One region of the Bacillus sp. YH3-2-B2 genome, then DNA from elsewhere that is predicted to be linked to it. Evidence: riboswitches for the same ligand, from Rfam matches in the RefSeq annotation. Region 1 holds a riboswitch; each other region holds the start of a gene.
The links. A riboswitch is a leader RNA that binds a small molecule or an ion and turns the genes downstream of it on or off. The one in region 1 is predicted to bind thiamine pyrophosphate.
Positions count from the first base shown of each region.

Region 2: it holds a riboswitch for thiamine pyrophosphate, as region 1 does, so the genes downstream of both, thiC (phosphomethylpyrimidine synthase ThiC) here and tenA (thiaminase II) in region 1, are expected to answer to the same signal.
Region 3: it holds a riboswitch for thiamine pyrophosphate, as region 1 does, so the genes downstream of both, ACWJJX_RS02270 (ECF transporter S component) here and tenA (thiaminase II) in region 1, are expected to answer to the same signal.
Region 4: it holds a riboswitch for thiamine pyrophosphate, as region 1 does, so the genes downstream of both, ACWJJX_RS03305 (acetylornithine deacetylase) here and tenA (thiaminase II) in region 1, are expected to answer to the same signal.

Region 1 is NZ_JBSJQE010000001.1:267,111-274,552, reverse strand. Features, by position in the region: gene fabI (enoyl-ACP reductase FabI) at 1-397, opposite strand, end outside; gene thiD (bifunctional hydroxymethylpyrimidine kinase/phosphomethylpyrimidine kinase) at 528-1,340, opposite strand; gene thiF (thiazole biosynthesis adenylyltransferase ThiF) at 1,363-2,373, opposite strand; gene thiG (thiazole synthase) at 2,370-3,140, opposite strand; gene thiS (sulfur carrier protein ThiS) at 3,137-3,340, opposite strand; gene thiO (glycine oxidase ThiO) at 3,337-4,446, opposite strand; gene tenI (thiazole tautomerase TenI) at 4,430-5,047, opposite strand; gene tenA (thiaminase II) at 5,025-5,732, opposite strand; TPP riboswitch at 5,820-5,928, opposite strand; gene ACWJJX_RS01470 (monovalent cation:proton antiporter family protein) at 5,982-7,442, opposite strand, start outside.
Region 2 is NZ_JBSJQE010000001.1:1,105-8,546, forward strand. Features, by position in the region: tRNA gene ACWJJX_RS00055 (tRNA-Tyr) at 1-39, shown strand, start outside; tRNA gene ACWJJX_RS00060 (tRNA-Trp) at 50-123, shown strand; tRNA gene ACWJJX_RS00065 (tRNA-His) at 153-228, shown strand; tRNA gene ACWJJX_RS00070 (tRNA-Gln) at 238-309, shown strand; tRNA gene ACWJJX_RS00075 (tRNA-Gly) at 364-438, shown strand; tRNA gene ACWJJX_RS00080 (tRNA-Cys) at 445-515, shown strand; tRNA gene ACWJJX_RS00085 (tRNA-Leu) at 523-611, shown strand; tRNA gene ACWJJX_RS00090 (tRNA-Leu) at 859-940, shown strand; gene ACWJJX_RS00095 (hypothetical protein) at 1,361-1,645, shown strand; partial or broken gene ACWJJX_RS00100 (Type 1 glutamine amidotransferase-like domain-containing protein) at 1,731-2,308, shown strand; TPP riboswitch at 2,358-2,468, shown strand; gene thiC (phosphomethylpyrimidine synthase ThiC) at 2,594-4,366, shown strand; gene ACWJJX_RS00110 (FAD-binding oxidoreductase) at 4,407-5,762, opposite strand; gene ACWJJX_RS00115 (FbpB family small basic protein) at 6,017-6,196, shown strand; gene ACWJJX_RS00120 (ABC transporter substrate-binding protein) at 6,199-7,442, shown strand, end outside.
Region 3 is NZ_JBSJQE010000001.1:404,273-410,603, forward strand. Features, by position in the region: gene ACWJJX_RS02250 (S8 family peptidase) at 107-1,066, opposite strand; gene ACWJJX_RS02255 (STAS domain-containing protein) at 1,286-2,119, shown strand; gene ACWJJX_RS02260 (energy-coupling factor transporter transmembrane component T family protein) at 2,165-2,926, opposite strand; gene ACWJJX_RS02265 (ABC transporter ATP-binding protein) at 2,901-4,538, opposite strand; gene ACWJJX_RS02270 (ECF transporter S component) at 4,525-5,124, opposite strand; TPP riboswitch at 5,307-5,420, opposite strand; gene ACWJJX_RS02275 (glycoside hydrolase family 18 protein) at 5,569-6,331, shown strand, end outside.
Region 4 is NZ_JBSJQE010000001.1:653,347-660,788, forward strand. Features, by position in the region: gene ACWJJX_RS03280 (S8 family serine peptidase) at 1-409, shown strand, start outside; gene spoIIGA (sigma-E processing peptidase SpoIIGA) at 625-1,554, shown strand; gene sigE (RNA polymerase sporulation sigma factor SigE) at 1,612-2,331, shown strand; gene sigG (RNA polymerase sporulation sigma factor SigG) at 2,472-3,254, shown strand; gene ACWJJX_RS03300 (ABC transporter ATP-binding protein) at 3,383-4,180, shown strand; TPP riboswitch at 4,185-4,292, shown strand; gene ACWJJX_RS03305 (acetylornithine deacetylase) at 4,366-5,646, shown strand; gene ACWJJX_RS03310 (YlmC/YmxH family sporulation protein) at 5,707-5,958, shown strand; gene pgeF (peptidoglycan editing factor PgeF) at 6,113-6,949, shown strand; gene ACWJJX_RS03320 (YggS family pyridoxal phosphate-dependent enzyme) at 6,954-7,442, shown strand, end outside.

The sequences.
Region 1 (7,442 bases):
CCGCTTTTGCGACCGCTGTCAGAGAGTAAGAACTGATGTTATGCGCAAGCAGGAATCCTTCGCGGTTCGTATTTAAATATTCGCCGACAAGCTCTTCTTTGTTTGCAAACGCGATGCAGTGCGCGATGCCGTGAATCACGCCGACCTGCTCTTTAATGCTTGCAAAGCAAGTTTCGATCTCAGCGTCATTTGTCACATCACACGGAAGGATGATGGAATCATTTCTTTCTAATGTAGCCGCAAGGTCATGAACTGATTTTTCCAAGCGCTCTCCCGCGTAAGTGAAAATGAGGCGCGCTCCGGCTTCATGTAGCGAACGGGCGATTCCCCATGCGATACTGCGTTTATTGGCAACGCCCATCACAACGATGTTGCGGCCTTCAAGTGAGAAATTCATATGTATAAAGCCTCCTGTAATCGTCTTAAAGACATAGTTTTAGTACCTGATCTTAATTTTTATCATATCATAACCTTGTCCAGATTGAAAGCATGGGAAAAAGACCGCGGATGTTGACGCGGCCTCTTTTTTATCTCGTCTGCAGACTGTTCCTTTTAAAGGCAAAATGATTGGTCGGGCCGTGTCCCGCTCCGATGCCGAGCGTATGTTCCACGGCTTCCCGCACAAAATTGACGGCTGTCTCAAACGCGGTCTGAATGTTTTTCCCCTTTGCCGTTTCCGCCGTCAGCGCGGCTGCGAACGTGCAGCCTGTTCCGTGGGTGTGTTTCGTGTCAATATAAGCGTGGCTGATTTGGGTAAAAGATGAACCGTCAAATAATAAATCAACGATTCTCCCCTGTTCAGGCTGATGTCCGCCTTTTATGATGACATGCTTTGCCCCAAGCTTGCAAAGGCGTTCGGCCGCTTTTTTCCGGTCCTCAAACGTGCGGATTTCCATCCCCGTCAATACCTCAGCCTCCGGAACATTCGGCGTCACCGCATAGCTGCGCGGAATTAACAGCTCTTTTAACGCGGCCTGAGATTCCTCACGCAGCAGGGAAGCGCCTCCTTTGGCAATCATGACGGGATCGGTGATGAGATGATCAAGCCCGTACTGATCCGTTTTTTCCGCAATTTCCGCAATCATTTCCGCGCTCCACAGCATTCCCGTTTTTACAGCGTCAGGCCGCAAATCTTCCGCCACCGCGTCAATCTGGCTGCCCAGCGCCTCCCGGGTGAGCGGATAAATGCCGTGAACGCCCAACGTGTTCTGGGCGGTTACCGCTGTAATGGCTGACATTCCGAAAACGCCGAGCTCCTGAAAGGTTTTGAGATCCGCCTGTATACCGGCGCCGCCTCCTGAATCTGATCCGGCAATCGTCAATGCTTTGCATATGCTCATGATGTTTTTCGCTCCTTTCGCATTATCCGATCCATTTATGATAAAAGGATTTCGCTCTGCTGATATCACTTGTGCCGTGTATTAATGCTCTGCCGTCACGAAACAGTACCATCTTGAAATTGTCTGTGCAAAACGAAATTAAATACGGGTTGGCTGAAACATCAAGCCCTGCCCGTCTGAGCTGTCCCGCAAGGTTTTGCAGATCAAACTGTTCGGAAATCCCCGTTCTGATCTGCACCGTGTTCCGTCCGCACAGAACCGCCGCCTTTGTCTGATTTTCATAGGATAAAAACGGAAAATCGTTTGTGCCGCAGCTTGGGCAATCAGCCGATTTAAGACGGGCGACGCTTATTTCTGACCGTTCATTTTTCCATAAATCAAAGGAACGGAGAACATGCTCGATAGATCCGCCCGTTAACAGCTTCAGCGCATCTGCTGCCTGAAAAACGGCCGTCTGCAATACAGCCGGGCTGATGATTCCCGCCGTATCGCATGTCATACCGCCTAAAGGCAATGTCTCAAGCAGACAGTGAAGGCACGGCGTGACACCGGGAATGACGGTAAAAGAGAGCCCGTAGCTGCCGACACAGGCGCCGTACAGAAAGGGAATTCCTTTCTGCACAGCCGCATCATTCACAATCAGCCTCGTTTCAAAGTTGTCGGCGGCATCCACGATGAGGGAGGCATCACGAATCAATCCGGGTGCGTTTTCCGCAGTGACATCCATGACAAATCCCTCGACCTCTACATCGCTATTTATAGACCGAAGCCGTTTTTCAGCCGCCGCGGCTTTCGGCATTTCCTGTCTGACATCGTCTTCGGTATAAAGCTGCTGGCGCTGGAGATTACTCCACTCCACATAATCTCTGTCAGCGATCGTTACCTTCCCGACCCCTGCTCTGACAAGCATCTCCGCACTTGCCGTCCCAAGCGCACCCGCGCCGATAATCACGGCATGAGACGACCGGAGCTTCTCTTGGCCGGTGGGACCGATCGGCTGAAACAGCTCCTGTCTGGAATATCTGTCCGTCATACCGGAAGACCGTCTCGCGGACTGCTTGCAGTTCCGTAATCTTTCACCGGAATTCTCCCGGCTTCATAAGAAAGACGGCCCGCTTCTACGGCAAGCTTCATCGCCCTGGCCATTTTGACCGGATCATCTGCGCCTGACACAGCGGTATTTAACAGCACGCCGTCAGCCCCGAGCTCCATCGCGTAGGCGGCGTCTTTTGAAGATCCGACGCCGGCATCGACAATGACCGGCACCTTCGCCTGTTCAATGATAAAGGAAAGATTCAGCGGATTTAAAATTCCCTGACCGGAACCGATCGGCGAAGCGCCCGGCATAATGGCATGCACTCCGAGCTCCTCAAGACGTCTTGCGAGCACGACATCGTCCGACGTATACGGAAGCACGATAAATCCCTCTTCGAGCAGCTGTTCTGATGCTTTCAGCGTTTCAACCGGATCAGGCAAAAGTGACCGGCTGCATCCGATGACTTCTACTTTTATCATGTCACAAAGCCCTGAAGCTTTGGCAAGCCTTGCGATTCTGACCGCCTCTTCAGCCGTTGCGGCGCCGGCCGTATTCGGCAGAAGCGTGTATTTAGACAAATCAAGCTGTTCGAGAAAGTTAGGCTGAGACTCTTCAAAGATGTTCATCCGCCGCACCGCAAAGGTTAAAATATCTGATTCCGAGACGGCCACCGCCTCTTTCTGAATCTCAAAACTCGGATATTTTCCCGTTCCTAACAGCAATCTTGACCGAAACTGTTTTCCGCCTATTGTTAACATCCTCATCCGCCTCCTACAAAATGGACAATTTCTATGACATCGCGGTCACACAAACTTGTATTTTCATAATTCTTTTTTTCAATGATTTCTTTATTTCTCTCCACAACTACGATTCTTTGGTCAAGCTGGTACAATTCAAGCAAATCCTGAACCGTCCCCTCTTTTCGATTCCAATCAATTTGTTTTCCGTTCAGCTGAAGGATCATATATGAACAGCCTCCTTGCGATCGATTCGAAACGCTTCTTCCCATTCCTGTTTAATCTGTCTTTCCATGATCATATCCCGCACCATTTCAGCCGTTGCCGGCGCCAACAGGATGCCGTTCCGAAAATGGCCGGCGGCGAAGATAATGCCGCTGTCTTCAGGATGCCGCCCGATAAACGGCTTGCCGTCTCTTGTTCCCGGCCTGAGCCCCGCCCAAAACCGGTCTATTTTCATATGTTCGATGGCGGGAAGCATGGTTTTCGCTTTTGCAATGACGGCCTCAATTCCTCCGATGTCAGGCGTATCGCTCCAGTCGCCCTGTTTCATCGTGGCACCGATGACAAGCCGGCCGCTTTTTCTCGGGACGACATAACAATGATCATGGTAAAGGGTTTTGGTCAGCGGGGTATCGTCATTCCACACGGAAAGGCATTCTCCTTTCACAGGAAAAAAAGGCTGTCCCAAGCCGAGCCGGCTGAAAAACCGGCCGCTCCATACACCGCTTGCAACTGCGACTTTGTCAGCATAAACATCCCCGCCGGACGTTGTGATGCAATATTCTCCGTTCACCCGTTTTACGGAAGTGACTTGTGTATGCTCACATATGTCAGCGCCATAGCGCCGCGCTCCTTTTGCATACGCTTTGCAAACATAGTACGGTTCGACATGGACATCGTCTTTTATAAAACTGGCGCCGAGAATGTCTTTTGAAGCGTAAGGCTCTTTTTCAAGGGCATCTTCCGCTGAAAGCCAAGTGACGGAAGGCAGATCATCCATCTTCCGTAAACGGGCGATATCTTCTTCGGTATACGCCAGTTTAAGCATTCCGCCGTTATGGCGCCTGATGTCAATGCCGCAAGCTTCCTCAAGCTCTTGCCCCGCCGCTACATACAGCCTTTGACTGTGCATGGCAAAATCAAAAAACGCATCCCGTTTTTCACATTCCGCATGAGCGCCCAGCATTCCCGCGGCAGCGCTTGTCGTTTTTCGGCCGACTTCTCCGCCTTCAAACAAGACAACGTTCTGCTGCGTCTTCGCCAGCTCATAAGAAATGGCGCACCCGATAATTCCGCCGCCGATCACCGCCGTATCATAGTGTTTCTTCATAATCGGCCTCCCTTACCGCGCGTGCATACCGTTTTGCCGCCTCCTCGGGATTTTCAGCTGAGAAAATGCCTGACATGACGGCAATTCCGTCCGGCTTCGCCTGCTTTGTGTGTCCGATCGTCTGCAGTGTCATTCCGCCGATTGCGATAACGGGGATGGAAAGCGTGCGTTTGATCTCTGAAAGCAGGCTGATGCCTCTTGCTTCAAGTCCTTGTTTACATTCGGTTTCAAATATATGGCCGAACACCACATAATCCGCATCTTCCTTTTCAGCTTGGATGGCTTCTTCCAGCGAATGGACCGAACGTCCGATATGAAGATGGGGAAATCTGCTTCGCACCTGCTTTACGGAAAAGCTGCGGGACGGAAGCTGAACACGGTGTATGTTGGCAAAAAGCGCGATATCCGCCCTGTCATTGATGATCAATTTGTCCTTATCCGCTCCGCCCTTTTTCAAAAGGGACAAAAGCTGCATAATCTCTCCCGCTGTTTTATCCCGCTCACGGATATGGATAAAGCTCACTTCGCGCTGAATCGATAGAATATCCTCGGCCAGCTCGGCAACGGGTTTGCGATTATCAGTTACCGCGTGCAGCTCCAAAGGATTCCACCTCTTTTCCGTCCTTCTCGGACCAGCCTTCTTTTTGATAAGCCATTCCCCAAAATTGATATTCATAATAGCTTGAAATCACAAAATTCTCTTTCATTTTCGCGCGGATTTCCTCTGTGCTGTTTTCAGCAATCTCGTCAAAACGGCTGATCTGTTCTTCGACCTGCTGTCTGAACCAGTCTCCGCCGTATGTACCGATCCATTTTTCATAAATCGGATGCTCCGGTTTGCACTCTTTTAAGTGTTCGCCGACTTCATAATAAAGCCAATAACAGGGCAGAAGCGCAGCTAATATTTCTCCAAAATTCCCGCTCATCACCGATCTGTACATATGAGACGTATAAGAATAGGCGGTCGGTGCCGGTTTAAATGCCGCACGCTCTTCTTCCGTAATCCCTAAAAGCTCCGTAAACTCGCGGTGCAGCGCCATTTCCGCTTCATATGTCCCTTGAGCGTGGCCCGCCATCCTGCCCGTCGTAAACAAGTCTTCGGCATATGCGGCGCCGAACGCCTGAACTTTTGCAAAATGCGTCAAATAGTAGGAATCTTGCAGCACGTAATAGCAGAAACGGTCTATCGGCAGGCTTCCGTCACCGATTCCCGTTACAAACGGATGAACAAAACTTCCGTCCCACCATTCGGCAGCCGCCTGTCTGCATTCTTCAGAAAATGTCATCATGTCTTCCCCCCTGATAAAATAAAAAAACCACTTTCCCGCATCGGAAAAGTGGTTTGGAATTTAAATGGATAAAAGGAACCCCAAAAAAATACCGCTCCACTTCCCTACGCAGGTCTGAACCTGTTCAAGTTATGAGGGTCTAAAAGTCTCACTTTTATCTCAGCCCTTATGAAGGACACCCCTAGTGGTCATACGATTAATGATTTATTTGTTATGCCTTCTATATTATCACGAATTGCAATTTGGTCAAGCTTCAAGGATTTTTCTCAGTTCCGACACGTAGTTGCGCGAGCCCGTGACGATGAGACGGTCTCCTGTTTTCAGCCGCGTGTCTCCGTGCGGAACGATGCTGTCCACACCTCTGAAAATCCGGACGAAAATCACATCGCCCATCAGCGGAAATTCCCGCAGAATGATGCCGTTATACGCCGGGTTTTCCAGATTGATCTGATATAACGAAGACTCCTCATTCGTCAGGAGGCTCATCACGCCCGGCGCCTCAATTAACGCGCGCAGCAGCGTTTTTGTAGACAGAAGGATAGAAAAAATACTGATGCCTTCTTCTTTCAGTTTTGTTTCATGCTCAACCGAGCCGACGCTTGCGATGATACGCTCAGTCCCTTTCTCTTTCGCTAGTAAGGCGATTTCAGCGTTCACATCTTCATTTCCCGTCGCCACGACAAGAATATCCGTTTTAAAAATACCGTGCGACTCAAGCGTGCTGGGCTCGTAATCAGAAATCGTGTCAACCGAAAAAACGGATTCCGCAAGCGTTTCCCCGGCATTTTCCTGATACACATGGACGACCCGTACTTCATATTCCTCCTCTGGCAATTCCAGCGTAACCGGGAGCGTCATTTGGTTGGCACCGATAAATGTGATCCGCTTTTTTTCCTGCGGCGCGCTTTGCCGTTTGAATAATTTCTTAAAGCCGATCGGCGTGATGATGCTGGCAATAACCGCAACTAAAGTCAGCGCGCCGGACATATTGGCGCTGATAATGTGGAGCCTTTCTCCGATCGTAGCCGCCGCGATAACAAGCGACAGCGTGGACGTCAGCAAAAAGCCCGAAGCAAACACGGTTCTTTTGTCGTACCATTTCTTTAAATAAAACACCGGGAACATTTTGCTGATAAACAGCGCAAGCAGAAGCAGCGGAATCATCGTTAATGTTTTCGGATCTTGGAAAAGCGTCCAAATGTCCAATTTCACCCCGACCATGACGAAAAAGATCGGAATTAAAAACCCGTAGCCGAAGGAATCCAGCTGTTCCACCATTTCTTTATTCGGAGACAGAAGCGATACCAGAACGCCTGCCAAAAACGCGCCGAGAATATTTTCCGCCCCGAGAGATTCCGATAAAGCGACAAGCACGATAATCAGTGTGAAAATGGCTCTCGTGCCGATCTGCACGGTGCCTTTAGACATCGACTGCACAAATGAACGGTGTTTAAAGATCCTGCCGAAGAAATACAGCACGACCCCCGCGGCAAAGAGAATCAACAGAAGCCACATATTTCCGCTGTCTTCTCCGTAAAGAGAAGAGAAGAAAGCGAGCAGAATCATCGTAGCCAAGTCCGCGATAACGGCGACAAGCAGGATGATCTGGCCGATATTGGAGTTCATGATCCGTTCTTCCTTTAAAGTCGGGACCACCACACCGAGTGATATCGTCGAAATAATAAGCGTCATTAAAAATGCGTTTTG
Region 2 (7,442 bases), 270 kb from region 1:
CCTCAGGGTTCGGCAGTTCGAATCTGCCCCCCTCCACCATTTTATAAATAGGGGCATAGTTTAACGGTAGAACAGAGGTCTCCAAAACCTCCGGTGTGGGTTCGATTCCTACTGCCCCTGCCACTATATTATTTATTCATCTTCAGATTATGGCGGTTGTGGCGAAGTGGTTAACGCACCAGATTGTGGCTCTGGCACTCGTGGGTTCGATTCCCATCAATCGCCCCATATTATCATTGGGCTATAGCCAAGCGGTAAGGCAACGGACTTTGACTCCGTCATGCGTTGGTTCGAATCCAGCTAGCCCAGTTGCATTTTTTTAAAAACAACAGCATAAGATGTAATAAGTTCTTTTTACATGTTGCGGAAGTAGTTCAGTGGTAGAACATCACCTTGCCAAGGTGGGGGTCGCGGGTTCGAATCCCGTCTTCCGCTCCAAATTACGGCGGCATAGCCAAGTGGTAAGGCAGAGGTCTGCAAAACCTTTATCCCCGGTTCGAATCCGGGTGTCGCCTTTCTATTGCCGGGGTGGTGGAATTGGCAGACACACAGGACTTAAAATCCTGCGGTAGGTGACTACCGTGCCGGTTCAAGTCCGGCCCTCGGCACCAATTTAACTTTGAGCGAATTATGTTAAATTGGTCATCAATTTTATTATTATAAAACATATATGAGAGTGATTTGCATATTGCAGGTCGCTTTTTTTTATATAATAAAAGCGTGAAGACTATCAATATAAGTTTCTTGCTTGTATCGTATATACTGCATTACCATTTGAAAAAACTTTACTAAAACCATTGACGCTTTATAAAATGCATGTTATATTTATATACGTCGGTTGAACACGACGCATTATATGCCGGTGTGGCGGAATTGGCAGACGCGCACGACTCAAAATCGTGTTCCTTCTGGAGTGCCGGTTCGACCCCGGCCACCGGTATACAAAGGCTTCTACATATTGTAGAAGCCTTTTTTGTTGTATGAAAATATCCTCCAAGGCTTGTGAAAACATGTTACCTGCAGCAGGAGGAGCTGGATTCGGCGCACCGTGCTTATATTAAGGAAACACCGATTCGGCCGTGGAGTTAAATCTTTCCGATCGGGCTGTTTTTGCTATTAACACTGTTTCTCAGCTGGTGGGGCGGCCATTCAAAAGCGCGCATTATTGGCAGCGGTTATTGCAGCATTTGCTCTTTTTATGTTTCAGCGCTTTCCAGCAGGCGAGCTTGTTACCCATTTTATTAAGGACGGAAACGAATTGGTCAACGTTATTATTATGTTATCGCTGATTTGAGCCGTAACAGCAGTAGCTGAAAATCTGGGATTCTCGAAATATGTTACTTCTCATTTAACATCATGGATCCCTCATATGTTTATTGCGCCGTCTCTTTTTATACTGGGGGCTGTTATATCCTATTTTATCGGGTCATCCTGGGGGACTTGGGACGCTGGCGGTTCAGTTACATACCAGCTTATTATTAGCGATCGGGGCCGTGTTTGCGAGCGGAACATTTGGTTTGCTTCTCCCCTCAGTGATAATACGGTGTTGGGGATCAATGTTGTGAAGTATGCCCGTTCGAAGCTTGTTCCGGCGATTATCGCCGCGGGGATCTCCGTTATGTTATACGGTGCGTATTTCAGATAATAAATACTTTTTGAAGGCGTTATCCGAAATTGGGATAACGCCTTTTTAATGAGCTGTTATACTTGAGAAAAAAGAGGTGATGACATTGAAGCAGATTATTACAATGGGCGGCGGGGGGTTTTCAATGGAGCCGGATCATCTTGTGCTGGATCAGTATATTTTAGAGCAGTCGGCGCGGTCAAAGCCGAAAGTTTGTTTTTTGCCGACGGCAAGCGGAGATTCGGAGAATTATATCAGCAGGTTTTATCAGGCCTTTCAAAAGCTGCGGTGTGAGCCGGATCACTTGTCGCTGTTTAAACCGCCGGGTTCTGATCTCAGATCCTTTCTCATGAAGAAAGATATTATATATGTCGGCGGCGGAAATACGCGCAATATGCTTGTCTTATGGAAAGAGTGGGGGCTTGACCTTATTCTTCGTGAAGCTTGGGAAAACAGCATCATCTTGGCGGGTCTCAGCGCCGGCCGGTGTATCACCGCCTGATTTCCGAAAAGAAACTCAGGGCGGGCTATGCCGCTGATGACGGCGCTGCGCTTCATTATAAAGACGGTCAGCTGTTCCGGGCTGTCTCTTCCCGGGAAACCGCAAAGGGTTATCGGGTTTTTAATACCGAAGAAGGCGTTCGGGAAACAGAGCTTATGACCGTCCCGTTATCTGAATTTTGATAATATGCTTTTTTTTGTACACAACTTATGTTACGATGAGAGCGAAATCAATAGTTACTGGGGGTGCCCGTCTGAGCGGGCTGAGAGAGAAGCGGCGGCTTCTTAACCCTTTGGACCTGATCTGGTTCGTACCAGCGTGGGGAAGTAAAGGTTTTATTATTGTTGATGAATGAAAACAATAATAGTTTCTTTCTGACTGCAAAACCGGGTTCTTCTTTGAACCCGGTTTTTTTGTGCTGGTGCTGAGCTTGGTTCTGTTATTCAAATGATAAAGGAGAGATTTGTATGCAAAATCAATCAGTACAGCAAGCGAACATTTCCATTATGTCGAGTTTTTCCGGCAGTAAAAAGGTTTATGCAGAAGGTTCTTCGCCCGACATACGAGTGCCGATGCGGGAAATCAGCCTGAGTGCGACTACGGGGGCATTCGGGGAAGAGGAGAATGCGCCGGTCCGTGTTTATGATACGAGCGGACCGTATACAGACCCGGATGTACAGATTGATATTCATGAAGGTCTGGGGGCGCTCCGCACAAAGTGGATTACCGGGCGCGGAGATGTAGAAGAATATAACGGCCGGACCGTGAGACCTGAAGACAACGGCTATAAAAAAGAGGGCCGTGCCGCCGAATACCCCGGCCTGCAGCGGAAACCGCTTCGGGCCAAGCCGGGGAAAAATGTAACACAATTGCATTATGCGAGAAAAGGCATCATTACGCCGGAAATGGAGTTTATCGCAATTCGCGAGCATGTGTCTCCCGAATTTGTCAGAGACGAGGTAGCCAGCGGCCGGGCGATTATTCCTTCTAACGTCAACCACCCGGAAAGCGAGCCGATGATTATCGGCCGGAATTTTCATGTGAAAATTAATGCCAATATCGGCAACTCGGCTGTTACATCTTCTATCGAAGAAGAAGTCGAAAAAATGACGTGGGCGATTCGCTGGGGCGCCGATACGATGATGGATTTATCCACGGGAAAAGACATTCATACGACGCGTGAATGGATTATCCGCAACTGCCCCGTGCCTGTGGGGACGGTGCCGATTTATCAGGCGCTTGAAAAAGTTAATGGCATTGCCGAGGATTTAACGTGGGACATTTATCGTGACACATTGATTGAGCAGGCGGAGCAGGGCGTGGATTATTTCACCATCCATGCCGGCGTATTGCTTCGTTACGTCCCGTTAACGGCTAAACGCACGACGGGAATCGTATCCCGCGGCGGGGCAATTATGGCGCAATGGTGCCTGGCTCATCATCAGGAAAGCTTTCTGTACACGCATTTTGAAGAAATTTGTGAAATCATGAAGACCTATGATATCGCTTTTTCACTTGGTGACGGGCTTCGTCCCGGTTCGATTGCGGATGCCAATGATGAAGCGCAGTTTGCGGAGTTGGAGACTCTCGGAGAATTGACGGAGATTGCGTGGAAGCACGATGTGCAAGTGATGATCGAAGGGCCGGGTCATGTGCCGATGCATAAAATTAAGGAAAACATGGACAAACAGCTGGAAATTTGTAAAGAGGCGCCTTTTTACACGCTCGGCCCATTAACGACGGATATCGCTCCGGGCTATGACCACATTACTTCAGCGATCGGCGCGGCGATGATCGGCTGGTACGGGACGGCGATGCTTTGCTATGTCACACCGAAGGAGCATTTGGGCCTGCCGAATCGTGATGATGTAAGAGAAGGCGTCATTACGTACAAAATCGCGGCACATGCCGCAGACCTTGCTAAAGGGCATCCGGGTGCACAGATCCGTGACGATGCTCTGTCTAAGGCGCGGTTTGAATTCCGGTGGCGTGATCAATTTCATTTGTCGCTTGATCCTGAAAGAGCAATGGAATATCATGATGAAACACTGCCGGCTGAAGGCGCAAAAACGGCTCACTTCTGTTCGATGTGCGGCCCGAAGTTCTGCAGCATGAGAATTTCTCAGGATATTCGTGATTATGCGAAGGAAAACGGACTTACTGAAGACGAGGCCTTCAATGAAGGGCTGAAAGAAAAAGCAAAAGAGTTTGCAGAGAAGGGAAGCCGCTTATATCAATAAAAGAAAAGATGAAGATGGAGTGTGTCCATCTTCATCTTTTTTAGAAAAACGGTGAACGGCGAAGCGGCGGAATGCTCTGCTCGAAGCGGAATATATTTTCCGGATCATATTTCGTTTTGACTTGACGGAGGCGGTGAACATTTTCTCCGTAATACGTTTGCAGCCAGTTTCTGATTTCTCTATCAGGCCAATTCACATAATCTCCCATCGTTTCTCTTGATAGGGACGTTCTCAGTCCTTCGATCCAGCGGACATTTTGTCTTTCTTCTTCAGCAGATGTCCAAGTTGTAATATATTCTTGGGCAATGATTGCGTTGCGATAGTAGAATGCCGTTTGGTCCGGAGCGATCCGTCCGGCCGCCCCGCCGAGAGATTGCTGCCAGACACTGGCGTTTTCGTTCGGAGCGTGCTCTAAATAGCGCTTTAAAGTGGATATTGCGCGTGTTGATAATGGTTTTTCAATAAAGGATCCTGACCGCTTCATCTTTTGCGGCTGATTGCCTCCCGGGCTGTTAAAAAAGGCTGCCGCTTTAATAAATGGCACTGTCTTGACCATGCCGCTTGTCGGTTTTCCCGCTTTCATTAACGGAGCCAGCAGTTCTTTCAGCTCCTCTTTTGTCCCGGTAAATTGACCGAGCGCTTCTATGCGGTTGACTTCCTTAGGCCAAAACTGAATTGATGAGGTAAGCCGGTTGTCTGTAAATGGAGCCCAGCGCTGCCACGTGTTAAATACTTCCTCGAAATCATCCCAGCCCCAAGTGACAGAAAAAACAGACACGCACGAGATCGGCACGGCTTTAAACATCATGGATGTGACAATGCCGAAGTTGCCTCCCCCTCCGCCCTGAGATGCCCAAAATAGATCAGAGTGCTTTGAGCGGTTGACCGTGATCAAGTCAGCACCCGCTTTTTCGTCCGCTATGATCATTTCGAGCTGGAGGAGACGATCGCAAGTCAGTCCGGCAGTCCTTGTTAAATATCCGATTCCTCCCCCGAGCGTCAGCCCCGTGATTCCCACATTCGCAATGGTTCCCGCAGGAAGGGTCAAGCCGTACCGCCAGAGTGTCCGGTAGACTTCCCCCAATTCGGCTCCCGCTTCAATCGAGACCAGCCGCTTATCCTCATTTACTCTTATTTTCTTCATTTCACTGAGATCAATGACTAGTCCGTCATTTAGCAGAGAAAAATTTTCGTAGCTGTGTCTTCCGCCTCTGATACGGAAAGGCACATTGTTCTCACGCGCCCATCTCACCGCATTGAGGGCGTCATGTTTGTTTTGACAAAACACAATGATGTCTGGATATCTTTGCAGGCTTAAATTGATATTGGTTCTTGCAGCATTATAGTCCGGGTCATCTTTTTTGACGATGCGACCGGTCAATGTTGTCTTTTCCACATTCTCACTCACTTTCACTTGTAATCTGCTATGTTTTCTAGCATATGCGGAAAAATGAGAGAGTGTATGAGGAAAACCCCCGGAAGGACACGATATTTTAAATTATAGTTGACAGGTAGGGATTGTATGAATTAACATAATCATTACATATTTCCAAACGATGGCTGATCGGATCACCGAAGGCTCTTATCTATTAAACAGATAAGGGCCTTTTTTGCGTGAAAGTCATTAAATGAAAAGCGGAGGGATGAAAAGTGGCGTTAAAAAAGGTATCACATGTGCGCAAAAAGAGCAAAAAACGGAAAAAGTACAGAAAACACACATTGAATTTCGAACTGCTTGTAGAGAAAAACAAACGGGAGATTATGAGAAATGAGGAACAGATGGAGCAGATTTATATAAAGATAGATGAAAAGCATGCGGGGGTTCGATAAAGATGAAGGAGAGAAAATGGAGGATAAAAACAACGGTACTCGCGCTGTCGGTATCCATCGTGTTATCAGGGTGCGCGTTAGGGAGTGCCGGGGAAGAACCGTCATCTGCGGCTGATAAAAAGGAAGAAACACGTATCGCCCATGTCAAGACAAAGGAATTTAAAGCTTCTCATCCGGCGGCGATTCCCGCTAAATCGAAAGCCAGAACTGACACTTTTGTTGCTGGGATTTCCGCGCCGGGCGGCGTGTTTCTGCCGTACTTCTACGAAAACGGCTGGGATGGAAATGCGACAGATCCTATTTTTGAACCGTTAGTCAAACTGGATAAAACGGGGAAGCCTGCTCCGGCTCTTGCGGAAAGCTGGAAAATTTCCAAAGATCAGCTTACATACACGTTCCGTTTAAGAAAAAATCTCGTTTTCAGCGACGGTTCACCGCTGACCGCAAAGGATGCCGCATTCACTTTAACACTGCTGCATGATCCTGCATACGCAGGCTATGAAGATATCACCACGGCTTATATTAAAGGCGGTAAGGCTTACAAAGAAGGAAAGGCAAAGACAATAAAGGGCATTCGCGTCCTTGATGACAGAACCATTCAAATCACGACTGAGAAAGTCAGTGCGAAGTCGCTGCTTCTTTTGGGCGGGCAGGTGCTGTCAGAAGCCTACTACGGGAAGAAATATCAATTCGGCAAACTGGATTATTTAAAAGAGCTTTATGCCAAACCTCTCGGAGCGGGACCTTATCAATTTACAGAATACCTTCCGGGACAGGAAATACGCTATCAGGCTAATGAACACTATTATGCCGGAAAACCGAAAACGGAAAAGCTGATTTATAAAATTATCGATCCGTCAACTTCCCTTCAGCTGTTTGAAACGGGTGACCTTGATTACGCTTCTTTCTCACCTGATGATGATACGGTTCAGCATTTAAAAAGTCTCGGTTTTGCCAATATAAGCGTATCTGTCGTGAATGATTACGGGCTTGTATACGTCAATCACAAGCGTCCGCCTTTTCAAGATAAGAAAGTGTCCCAGGCGCTTATTTACGGACTTGACCGTCAAAAAATCGTCGATGTCCGCTTTAAACGCTACGGAGAGGTCGCGAATGTTCCGGTGTCTCCGGTTTCGTGGGCTTATGATGACAAGGGTGTCAATCGGTACGCGTTTAACCCTGAAAAAGCCAAAAAGCTTCTTGATGAAGCAGGCTGGAAAACGGGCAAAGACGGTGTACGTGAAAA
Region 3 (6,331 bases), 140 kb from region 1:
TTTGTTGGTTATCTTATCAGCTTATTCAGATCACTGTCAATAGAAAATCTCACAATTTAAAAATTGGTGATGTGACAAACTGATCAATCATTATACGAGAAAAATATCAGAAAGACAGCAGCTGCGCCTGTTCGGCTCTTTCCATCAGCACTTCAGGCGCGTCTAAATACAGAAATCCGTTCCCGGCCAATGTTTTGGCGATGTCCAAAGGAAGGGTCCGCCGCACGAGCTGGGCGTAGACTTCAGCCTCAGAAAGCGTCCGCTGAAACGCGTCCTGTTCAAGCCCTTTTATTAAGGCAAGCGCTCCGCTCACATGCGGGGCGGCCATTGAAGTGCCCGTCAGCTTCCCGTATTTATGGTTGGGAAGGGTGGAGAGAATATTTTCTCCCGGAGCCACCAGGTCAATCTCTTTATTGGCGTTTGAAAATTCAGACGATTTACGGGCGATTGAGACTGATCCGACTGCGATTACTTCGTTGTAAGCGGCCGGATATGACAGTTCCTCTGTACGCTCGTCTCCGTCGCCTTCGTTTCCTGCCGCGCAAACGACCAGAACACCGCTGTTTACCGCATTTGTGACGGCTTCTTTCAATTCAGGCACATCGTTCGGCCCGCCGAGTGACATGGAAATAATGTCCGCCTTTTGTTCAACGGCGTAGTTGATGCCGTTAATGATCCATTCGTATTTGCCGCTGCCGTTTTGACCGCCGAGAACTTTAACGATTAAAAGGCTTGCTTCCGGCGCGACACCCGAAATTCCGCCGTTTGAATCATTGGCGGCAATCGTTCCGGAAACGTGTGTCCCGTGTCCGTTGTAATCGGAAATCACGTCTTCTTTGCCTGCGTCATCATCGGTGAAGTTTTTCCCGCCGACAATCCGGTCTTTCAAATCAGGATGATTGATGTCGCAGCCTGTGTCAAGCACCGCGATTTTAATATCCTTGCCTTTAAACCCTTTTGCCCACAACTCTGGCGCCTTAATCACTTTAATCCCCTCAGGAAGCTCGTTCACATCCATGATCTGTTCATCCGTGACATAAGGAATCAAATGCATTTCACCATTCATAAAAAAGCCCTCCTTTTTTATGCTTGCGAGTGGATACAAGGGTGTTGCTACTATTTTATGGCAGAGCATGCCGGCCGGAAAGAGTCATTTGAAGCATTTTCATAAAAAAGGCGTAATCTATCGTACTAAAAAATTTCAAATAAATGGATAGTTTAACAGCTTTCATTTTCATTCATGACCCGCTGACGCTATAATTGGAAATGGGAAAGGAGAAGAGATATGAAGATAAGTGAAGCATTATACAGCTATTTTTCAGAACAAGTGGATCAAATTGCGAAAGAGTGGATCGAAACGATGGAAGATTCGGATCCTAATTCGATTTATTCTTTGACAAATCCCGTCATCACAGAAGAACTGACGGAGCAGGATAAAGAATTTTACCGGCATATTAATAAAATGTATATCATGCCGGAAAAAGAATTTTTAGAAGAGTTCGAGCGGTGGGTGATTGAGCTTGCGAAAGACCAGAAGCATCTGGATACTCCCGTCCAGTATGTGGTCCGTGAATTCATGAGAAACCGGAGACTATACATCAGTTATTATGATGCGTTTGCCGATAAACATGAATCTTCGTTTGCTCAGGGAGAAAGGAAGAAATGGGAGAATTTAATTGCACAAGTATTTGATTTTACGATTTACACGTTTGTCGATCATGCTGAGCATAACTCAAAAATGCAGCTGAATGCGCAAAGAGAAATGATTTTGGAGTTAAGCTCGCCGGTTATCACGCTGAGCAAACGGACGGCGCTGCTGCCGCTTGTCGGCGATATTGACACGGAGCGCGCCAAATTCATTCTTGAAAATACGCTGAGCACATGTGCAAAACGGCTGATTGAACATCTGTTAATTGACCTGTCGGGTGTAGTGGTTGTCGATACGATGGTGGCGCATCAGATTTTTAAATTAATTGAGGCGCTGAAATTGATCGGCGTCACGTCCACTTTATCCGGAATCAGGCCGGAAATCGCTCAAACCGCCGTACAGCTCGGCATTAATTTCTCAGATATTACGGTCAAGTCCAATCTCGCTCAGGCTCTCAATTATCATCAATAACATACATAACAAAACAGGCTGCCGAATCACTCCGGCGGCCTGTTTTTATACAAACAACAATGAAATGAGCCAGCTTGCGCCGAATAACAGAAGCACGAGCAGGAAAAAGCACCAGTCGGCGCGGCGCACAGTAACAGTTCTGTAAAACGTGCGGTTTCGGCTCCCCGTAAAGCCTTTAGATTCCATCGCGATCGCCGTGCGTTCCGCCTTTCTGATTGCGCCTGCCAATAGCGGAATGGTGAAGCGCCTGAAGGCGGAGAGCTTTCCTTTCAGCCCGGAATCAGACGCCGCACCCCTGATTCTGTGCGCCTGCCGGATGATCAGGATTTCATCTTTCAGAAGAGGGAGAAACCGGAATCCCGCGATAACGCCGTATGCAAGCTTGGGCGGCAGCTTACACTGCTGAATCAGACTGAGCATGAACAGAATCGGATCGGTTGTAAAAAGAAACATCATCGACAAAGCGGAAAAACATAAAATACGAAACGCGATAGAAATCCCGAGCGCCGCATTATCACTGTTGACGGCAATCGGCCCGAGCTTAAACAGCAGATTGCTTCCGGTTGTCGGGACGTTTCCGAATACGGCGGCTGTCCATAAAGAACCGAAGGCCAGAATGACAAACGGAATCGTGAACAGCAGCCATTTTTTCAGCGGCACACGCCCCGCCGAGAGGACGCCTCCCGCAATGATGATATAAAACAAAGCAGGGGTGTACGGATTATAAATAAACGACAGCATAATGACGCATAACAATACAGCCGCCGCCTTTATTGACGGGTTAACAGCCTCCAGCCGCAAGTTCATTTCTCCGCCTCCTGTCGTGTTTCATCCATTCATACCGCAGCGGCAAAGCCAAATGTGCCTGCTCGGCGATCCCGATGTTATCAGAAAACAAAGCGTCGGGAGTTCCCCGGAATACCAGTTTCGTGCCGCAGAGCACAAGGATCGTGTCGGCATAATCCGAGACGAGTTCCATATCGTGTGTCACCATCAAAACAGCCGTTCCTTCCTTTTGAATCTCACGGAGCATTTGCATACACTCCTGCGCCGTTTTGGCATCCTGTCCGAAAGTCGGTTCATCAAGCATCAAAACGTTCACATTGTGCATAAGCATCGTCGCGACGCTGAGCCGGCGTTTTTGTCCTTGGCTTAAAGAAAACGGATGCTGTGAGGCATGGCGTCTCAAGCCGAATCGGGTTAACAGCTGAAGAGCTTTCTCCTTTGCGGCTCTGTTGCTTTCAAAACCGAACATCAGCTCTTGAATGACGGAATCTGTGACAAACTGGTGTTCAGGATTTTGGAAAACATATCCGATCTGTCGCCGCAGCTCTTTTTCAGAATAGGAATCAATCGGTCTGCCGTCTATTTTGATGTCTCCGCCCAGCGGACGGATGAGCTTGGCCGCGGCAGAAAGGAGCGTGGATTTTCCTGTTCCGTTAGGGCCGGCAATCGCGGTGATTGATCCTTTTTTTACGGAAAAGCTCACATCCTGAAAAATGACGTCTGCTCCTCTTGAGAATGACAGCTCGTGAACGCTCAGCGCGTCTTCTGCCGAAAGCGCGGCGGGCCGGGGTTCGGGCAGAGATGGTACAGGTTCGTGAAACAGATTTTCTTTACACAATGTAAAAGGAATGCTGACGTGCTCCTGCAATGAGATCACACGCGGAATCGGAATGCCGAGCTGCATCAGCTCTTCAATCTTGGTTTCAAAGATAACGTCCGTCTCTCCGTCCATCACCTTCTGACCCGTTTCGTCAAGGACAATTGTCCTATCCATCCACGGCGCCCAGTGATCAAGCTGATGTTCGATAACGAGAAGGCCGAAGCCTTTTTTTGCTTGAAGATCTTTGATCAGCCGCACTAATTCACGTGCGGAATATGGATCAAGCTGTGCCGTCGGTTCGTCCAAAATAATGAGTTCCGGTTCCATCGCAATGATACAGGCAAGCGCCACTTTTTGTTTTGAACCGCCTGACAGAGAAGCGATCGCTCGCGTTTTCAGATGAGTGATCTCTAATTTTTCTAAAACGTCATCGATAATCGCGTCCATATCTTCTTTTGTATATTGCAAATTTTCCAGACCGAAGGCGATTTCATCTTCAACCGACAGCATGCAAAACTGCTGGTCCGGATCTTGAAACACGACGCCGATGGATCTGGCGGCGGGTTCTGTCAGATGTGAAAGAGGTGTTCCGTATAAAGAAACGGTTCCCGATTGAACCCCATCGCATGCTTCCGGGTACAGACCGTTTAAACAGAGAGCGAGCGAGCTTTTGCCGCATCCGCTCGGCCCGAGCAATAAAGCCCGCTCTCCTTTGCGGAGCTGAAAGGACACGTTTTGAAAAATCGGCTTTTCATCCTGATCATAAGAAAAGGTAAGACAGCTGGCCGATAGAAGGGGTTCAGATGCCTGCATCTTGGTTCACCTGTTTCTTTTTCTTCTTGAATTGTTTTCCGAGCGCCATGCCGTTCAGCACTCCTGTGTAAGCCAGCGCATCACTGATTGCTTTGCCGAGAAGGCCGGCAAGAAGCGCACCTGAGACCAGACGGATGAGAAGCATGACGGCTAATAAACCCGGATTCAAAACAGAGTATCCGGAAACGAACAAGTCATAAATGAAGCTTGTCACAGAAGACCCCATACCGGATAAAAGAAGCACGGGCAGGGTATACACCCGCCAGCGTGTCGCTAAAAAGACCGCTTCCGCACCGATTCCCTGTGCGATCCCGATCAGAATCACCATCGGTCCTGACGGATTTCCGAGTAAGCACTCCACAAACGCGGCGATGATTTCAGAAACGAGAGCCGCTCCCGGTTTTTGAATAATGTACGCGGCAATCACCGAGACGATAAACCAGATACCGTAAATCGGTTCATAACTCATCCGGCCGAAAAATCCTGCCGCTATATTGCTTGCATGAGTTGATACTAAATAAATGACAGCAAATACAACACTGATGACGGACATGACGACAATTTCTCTCATTTTCCAATTTTTCATTGTGATCTCCTGCTTTCTTATCGGATAGTTGTTTGTATGAAAGAGTTGATTTTACGAAAGACGATTGATCGTAAGTTTCATATTGCGGTGTCCTCCCCCGTTTTTTAATGGAAAATAAAAAACTGCATATCCGAGGGAATATGCAGCAGCAGAACGAAAACGCATGGGGAAAAACCCTGCGCTCCGGTCAATCTGCACTTCCCCACGCTGGTATTATCCAGATCGGGTTATAAGGGATCAAAACACGCTTGCCGCATGTTTTATCTCAGCCGATAACAGCACCCCTAGTGCGTTTCCTATACAGTTTTTTATGATGACATCATCATAGTTGATCATGTCTGATTTGTAAACAGCCTTTCTCCGAACAGAGTTTGGAATCGGACCGGAGGATCATTCATAAAGATAAGAAGACCCCTTTTGATCAAAAGGAAACGGAGGACATCTATGTTTGTTCATACAGTCCAGTCTGGCGACTCGTTATTTTCCATCAGCAGAAAGTACGGATATCCTGTTGACAGCATCAGAAGTGTCAACGGGCTTGAGGAAACGAATATCGTGCCGGGGCAGGCGCTTTTAATCCCCATTAATGAATATACGGTTCAGCCGAATGATACGTATGCCGTTATCGCAGGTAAGGCTTATGTGCCGCAGATGCAGCTGATGCAGGCAAACCCGGATATTCCGCCGAACCGGCTGCGGACGGGTATGAAAGTGAAGATCCCTGATATCTCTAACTATCTTGCGGGAACCCTGCAATTTTATGTCATTCGGACGCCTGAAGCGGATAGAGAGCTCATTAATGATTTTGCGCCGTATTCTTCGGCGATTTCTTTGTTTGAATATCATTTCGGCCCGAACGGAGATATCATGAACGATTTAAACGACAGAACCGCAATAGAAACCACATGGCAGAACAGAGTGCGCCCGCTTGCCGTCATTACGAATCTGACAGAAGGGGGATTCAGTCCGGAATTAGCCCATCAAGTGCTGCAAAATCCGGCGGCAAGAACGAATCTCGTCAACAATATCGTCTCCTTAACCGTAAGAAAGGGATACGGCGGTGTAAATATCGATTTTGAACGGGTCAGAGAAGCTGACAGGGATCTCTTCACAGGATTTCTCCGGCAGTTAAAAACCCGGCTTTCAGAGCATCAGCTCGCGTTAACGATATCGGTTCCGGCGAAAACAAGTGATGCAGTGCCGTGGC
Region 4 (7,442 bases), 390 kb from region 1:
GGAAAACGGCAGCAATGAGATCAAGGTCACGGCCTCAGATGAAGCGGGTAACAAAACAACGAAAAAGACGGTAATCGATGTCAATTACAATGCTCCCGTCATTTCCGGATTGGTTCCCGGAGCGGATAAGGAATTAAAAGCCGGAGAATCAGTGAAAATCGCTTTTTCAAGCGGAAAGAAATTAGACGCTTCCTTCGTGATCCGTCTGCCTCTGACAAACGCCCGGGCAGGGAGCCAAAACGCAACAGAGCTTCCGCTGAGAGAAATTTCTCCGGGACGATATGAGGGTTACTGGACGGCGGCTTCTTCCATCAAAGCAAGCGGAGCAAAAATTGACGTTATTGCAAGAGATGACTACGGAAATGAAACAAGACAGACGGCTAAAGGAAAACTTTATATCAATGAGTAAAACAGAGCGCTGCCAGATCACGGCAGCGCTTTTTTAGTTGAAGGGGACAATAGAAAATCAACCCTTTCGGCCCTCGACAAATAAAACGGTTATCCCTTAAAAATTGTACTTTACCCTCAACATTAATTGACAGACTTTCCCACAGAGCTTGCTTTATACTTATGAAACAAGAGGGAGAAACAGATATGTAAGACAAAAGAGGAAAGGGGTCAGATGTGAAAATCTATCTGGATGTCATTTGGCTGTTGAACTTTTGTTTTGATTCTCTTTTGCTTTTATTGACCGCCTTTATTTTAAAACGCCAAGTGAAAAAAAGAAGAGTGGCCGCCGGCGGTTTTATCGGGTCAGCCATTGTGCTTCTGATGTTTACGCCTGTTTCTCCCTTTGTGGAGCATCCGGCGGGAAAAATGGCGTTTTCGGTAGTCATCGTGCTTACGGCTTTTGGCTTTAAACGGTTCCGATACTTTTTTCAAAATTTGTTCGCCTTTTATTTCGCGACTTTTCTCGTCGGCGGGGGAATGATCGGCGTACATTCCCTGCTGCAGACAGAATCAATTGTGCAGCAAGGCGTAATGGTCACAAGCCAGACCGGATTCGGCGACCCGATCAGCTGGATGTTTGTAGTTATCGGATTTCCGGCCATATGGTTTTTTTCGAAAAAGAGAATTGAAGACATTGAGACGAAGTCCATTCAGTACGATGAACTTGTCATGGTGCAGGCGGAATTCAGCGGACAGACAATCCGCGCGAAAGGATTGGTGGATTCCGGGAATCAGCTGTATGATCCGCTGACGAAAACGCCGGTCATGATTCTCCGCATTGACAAATTCGCTCCGATTCTCAGCGAAAAGGAAACGGACCTCATCAAATCCGCCAGTCCGCTTGAAGTGATAGAGCAGCTTGATGATTCGTTCCGCCATGCGGATAAGCTGAGGCTGATTCCATACAGGGGCGTCGGCCAGGACAATCAATTTTTACTCTGTTTAAAGCCGGATTACGTCACGATTTTAACAAAAGACGAGATGATCGCATGTGAAAAATGCCTGATCGGCATCAGCACGAAGCCATTATCCGCGGACGGTGAATTTGACGGAATCGTTCACCCGAAGATGCTGACAGGGAAGGCTGTAAAACATGTTTCCTGACGAAAAGTCTGTTATTCATCATACTCAAAACGCGTGGTATTTAGAAGGGGGAGGAAGATGAAAAAACTTAAGCTGCGTCTGACATATTTGTGGTATAAATGGCTGATGAAACTCGGACTGAAAAGCGATGAAGTGTATTACATAGGAGGAAGCGAGGCGCTGCCGCCGCCTTTGTCTAAAGAAGAGGAGCAGGTGCTCTTATTAAAGCTGCCGAGCGGGGATCAGGCGGCGCGGGCCATCCTGATTGAGAGAAACTTACGTCTTGTCGTTTACATTGCCCGCAAATTCGAAAACACCGGCATCAATATCGAGGACTTAATCAGCATCGGCACCATCGGTTTGATCAAAGCGGTAAACACGTTTAATCCGGAAAAGAAAATCAAACTCGCCACCTACGCATCGCGATGTATTGAAAACGAAATTTTAATGTACTTGCGCCGAAACAATAAAATCCGTTCAGAGGTGTCCTTTGATGAACCGCTGAACATTGATTGGGACGGAAACGAACTGCTGCTTTCGGATGTGCTTGGCACAGATGATGATATTATTACAAAAGACATTGAAGCCAATGTGGATAAAAAACTTTTGAAAAAAGCGCTTGAGCAATTAAACGAAAGAGAAAAGCAGATTATGGAACTGCGTTTCGGGCTTGTCGGAGAAGAAGAAAAAACACAAAAAGATGTAGCCGACATGATGGGGATTTCACAATCTTATATCTCCCGGCTCGAAAAGCGGATTATCAAAAGACTGAGAAAAGAGTTTAACAAAATGGTGTAAAATTTTTTCCATCTGACAGCCCTTACTGCTGCAAGGATTGCCGGCGCCGGATGTTTATTTCTGTAAAATGGCGGTGCATATTTTTCCCACCCGAGGAGATACTTAACGTTGTACAGCAGCTCCTAGTGGGAGGGAAAAACGTGTCAAGAAATAAAGTCGAAATTTGCGGGGTGGATACCTCCAAATTACCGGTGCTCAAGAATGAAGAGATGAGAAAGCTGTTTAGGCAATTGCAGGATGAGGGCGATGATTCAGCGAGGGAAAAGCTTGTAAACGGCAACCTGCGCCTTGTCTTAAGCGTCATTCAGAGGTTTAACAACAGAGGAGAGTATGTTGATGACTTATTTCAGGTCGGCTGCATCGGACTAATGAAATCCATTGATAATTTTGACCTAAGCCATAATGTTAAGTTTTCAACATACGCTGTACCGATGATCATCGGAGAAATCCGCAGATATTTGCGGGATAACAATCCGATCCGCGTCTCGAGGTCGCTTCGCGATATCGCATATAAAGCGCTTCAAGTAAGAGAGCGGTTAATCAGTGAGACAAGCAGGGAGCCGACAGCAGAGGAAATCGCCAAAGTTCTTGAAGTGCCCCATGAAGAAATTGTGTTTGCCCTTGACGCCATCCAGGATCCGGTTTCACTGTTTGAGCCGATTTATAATGACGGCGGCGATCCGATCTACGTGATGGACCAGATCAGCGATGAGCGCAACAAGGATACACAATGGATTGAGGAGCTCGCTCTGAAAGAAGGCATGAGAAGACTGAACGAACGGGAAAAAATGATTTTGCGAAAGCGCTTTTTCCAAGGGAAAACCCAAATGGAAGTCGCTGAAGAAATCGGGATATCCCAAGCTCAGGTCTCAAGGCTTGAAAAGGCAGCCATTAAACAAATGAATAAGAATATCCATCAATAACGGAAAAAGCCTTTAAACCTTGTTTAAAGGCTTTTTTCATGCGATGGTTTACGTTTGCAAAAAAGTGATGTATTCTAATGTGTAAAAGTTTTTAGAAAATTTAAATAAAGTAAACGGGGGAAACTGCAATGATTTTACAGCTGGACAGTGTGTCATTAAAAAGAAACGGGAAATGGATTTTGAAAGATATTAACTGGCGCGTCGAGAAAAACGAAAATTGGGTGCTGTACGGATTAAACGGAGCCGGAAAAACGGCTTTGCTGAATATGTTATGCTCTTATTACTTCCCCACTTCAGGAGAGATGCAGGTGCTCGGCCATCAATTCGGCAAAACAGAGCTCGGTGACAGGCTCAGGAGGAAAATCGGCCTTGTTTCGGCAGGTCTTCAGCACAAATTATATGCCGCGGACTCGGCTTTTGAAATCGCCCTCAGCGGCGCGTACGCCTCAATCGGGCTGTACGAAACTCCGAGTGAGCAGGTAAGGGAAAAAGCGATCGGTCTTCTGAAGGATTTGGGCGCCATCAGTTACGCCGACAGACGGTATGAAACATTATCACAAGGGGAAAGACAAAGAGCGCTGATTGCGCGGGCGCTTATGGCTGATCCGGAACTGCTGATTTTGGACGAACCCGTGACGGGTCTTGATTTTATGGCAAGGGAGCAGCTGCTGGACACGATTACGTCGATCGCCGAAAAAGAAAATGCGCCGTCCATCCTTTATGTCACCCATCACGCTGAAGAAATTCTGCCGGTATTTGATCAGGCGCTGCTTTTAAAACAAGGCGAGGTGTTCGCCTCCGGGAAAATCAGGGACATGCTTTCTGACGAGCGGCTTACAGCGTTTTTCGATACGCCTGTCAATGTCTTATGGAACAATGGCCGCCCGTTTTTAACACGTGCAAAAGCGGTATCATCCGTCAAATAACATCAATTCACCCTGGGGGTGCTGCTGACATGCAGCTGAGAGAGACGTTGTCTCAACCCTTAACGGACCTGATCCGGATCATGCCGGCGGAGGGAAGCGGTGAAAAAAGCGGAGGAAGATCCGTTTTTTACCCGTTTCATTTTAATGAAACGGGTTTTTTGATACAGCCAAAGGGGAGATTTCCAATGCATCAGATTGATATGCTGTTACACCAGGCGGATAAACGGCGGGGCGATTTAATACAAATAGCTGAAAGGTTGATCGCCTTTCCGACACCGGCTCCGCCTGCAAGAAATACAACAGAAGCCCAAAAGTGGGTGGCCGGCTTTTTAAAAGAAACGGGCTGCTCGGTCGATATGTGGGATGTGTATCCGGAAGATCCGAATGTAGTCGGTGTTTTAAAAGGGACAGATTCAAGCAGGCATCAAAGCCTGATTTTAAACGGACACATTGATGTGGCAGAAGCCGGGGGCGAAGACTGGAACTCTGACCCGTTTCAGCCGCTCGTAAAAGACGGCATGCTGATCGGAAGGGGCGCCGCTGATATGAAAGGGGGTTTGGCGTGTGTTCTTTTCTCTCTGAAGCTGATCCATGATGCCGGCATTAAGCTTCCGGGCGACCTCATTGTACAGTCTGTAATCGGAGAAGAAGTCGGCGAGGCGGGGACGCTGGAATGCTGCAAACGCGGCTATCACGCGGATTTTGCGGTTGTCGCGGATACGAGCAGCCTGCATATTCAAGGGCAGGGCGGTGTCATCACCGGCTGGATAGAATTGAAAAGCAAACAAACATTTCATGACGGCATGAGGCGCAATATGATTCATGCGGGCGGAGGCACATTCGGAGCGAGCGCCATCGAAAAAATGGCGAAAATCATCACTGCCTTGGGAGAGCTGGAGCGCCACTGGGCGGTAACGAAAAGCTATCCCGGCATTGCGCCCGGCACCAATACGATCAACCCCGCCGTCATTGAAGGCGGAAGACACGCAGCGTTTGTCGCCGATGAATGCCGGTTATGGATCACCGTCCACTTTTATCCGAACGAAACGCACGAACAAGCAGCCGCAGAAATCGAAGACTATATTAATCGTGTCGCTGACAGTGATCTGTGGCTCAAAGAAAACAGGCCGGTGTTCAAATGGGGCGGATCTTCGATGATTGAAGACAGAGGAGAGGTGTTCCCGGCGCTGGAAATCGATCCGCATCATCCGGCAGTTTCTGTCTTGGCTGCATCACACTCAGCCGTCAAAAAACAGGAGCCCGTCATTGATGTTTCCCAAACCGTAACAGACGGAGGGTGGCTTTATCAGGCCGGGATTCCGAGCGTCATATACGGCCCCGGCGATTTAAAAAACGCCCACTCCGTAAACGAGGAAGTGTCCGTTGATGAGCTTATGGACTATACGAAAATCATGCTGAGATTTATTCTCGACTGGTGCAGCCGCAAAAAAGATTGCCCGATGTGACAAGGTTCAGCCCGGCCGTTCATATAATAGGAAAAAGAACGGGCAAAGGGCGTGATACGGATGATCAGCATATCTGAATTTCAAATAAAAGATGTGGTAAACGTGTCGAACGGAAAAAAACTCGGAAGCATCGGGGATATTGATATTAACGTGACAACGGGAAAAATTCAGGCGATTATTTTAGGCGGCAGCGGAAAAGTTCTCGGTTTTTTCGGAAAAGAAGAGGAAATGATCATTCCTTGGCGAAATATAGTTAAAATTGGGGAAGATGTCATCTTAGTGCGTGTAAATGAACCAAAGGGGGGAGCGTAATCCTCCCTTTACTTGTAAAAAGCCGGAAATCAATATGTTTCCGGCACATTTATTTATCTCATTTTTCAATCAGCCGCTAAACGTATGCTTAAAATTGTGTTAAAATGAGTGGGAAATTACGCTTTTTTAATGTTTGTCGAAAGGTTGGATCTCCATGAATACATATCACCCGTTTAGTCTTACCACCCCCTCGGCACTCATGATAGAAGACTGGAACTGTGTGAATCAGCTTAACACAAAGGTCATCGCCGGATTCACAACGAAAAACGGCGGTGTCAGCAATCCTCCGTATGAGTCATTAAATACCGGATTGCACGTCCGGGACGAAGCTCATGATGTTGTGACAAACCGTGAAGTCATAGCGTCCTTATGCGGTACTGATCTGGATTCCTGGGTGTTTGCCGACCAGACACATGAAAACCGCGTCCGGCGCGTGACAGCCGGGGATAAAGGAAAAGGAGCGAGAGACTATTCTTCCGCATTCCGCGGGACGGACGGGCTCTACACGAAAGATGCGAATCTTTTTTTGGCCCTTTGTTTTGCGGACTGTGTGCCCTTGTATTTTTATGACCCGGTGAAATCCATTATCGGCGCTGCCCATGCCGGATGGAAGGGGACGGTCAAACAAATCGGACGCATCATGACGGAACGCTGGGTAAACGAAGAAGGCTCCCGTTTAACAGATATTCAGGCTGTCATCGGTCCGTCCATCAGCGCGGGAAGCTATACAGTCGACGACCGCGTCATCAATGAAGTGCGGGCGCTGCCCTTTACGGCTGAATCCGCCATATGCGAAACGGAAAAAGGCCAGTATCAGCTTGATTTAAAAGAGGTCAACCGTCTTCTTCTGATACATTGCGGCATTCCGGAAGAAAACATTTCAGTCAGCGGATTATGCACCGAACGAGAGCATGAACTATTCTTTTCACACCGCCGCGACAAAGGGAAAACGGGACGCATGATGTCCTTTATCGGAATGAAGGAGGCATAAGATCTTGCGTGTTGCTGATCAATTACGACATATAAACGAAAGAATAAACGAAGCATGTAACAGATCGGGCCGAAGCCCCGAAGATGTTACCGTCATCGCGGTTACAAAATACGTATCAGCTGAAAGGGCTCAAGAGGCCGTTGATGCCGGTATTACAAGTCTGGGAGAAAACCGGGATGCCGAGCTTATCCATAAGCAGGAAGTCATCAAAGGAAGCCCGGAGTGGCACTTTATCGGCAGTCTTCAGTCCAGAAAGGTGAAGGCCGTCGTTGACCGTGTATCTTATATTCATTCCTTAGACAGACTGTCATTGGCAAAAGAGATTGAAAAACGGGCGCAGCATGCGGTTCGCTGTTTTGTGCAGGTGAATACTTCGCTTGAGCCGTCTAAGCACGGTTTGAAAGCAGAGGAGGTCATCCCCTTTATCAGAGAGCTTTCTGAGTTTAGAAACATTTCTGTAGAGGGCCTGATGACGATGGCTCCCCTGACAGAC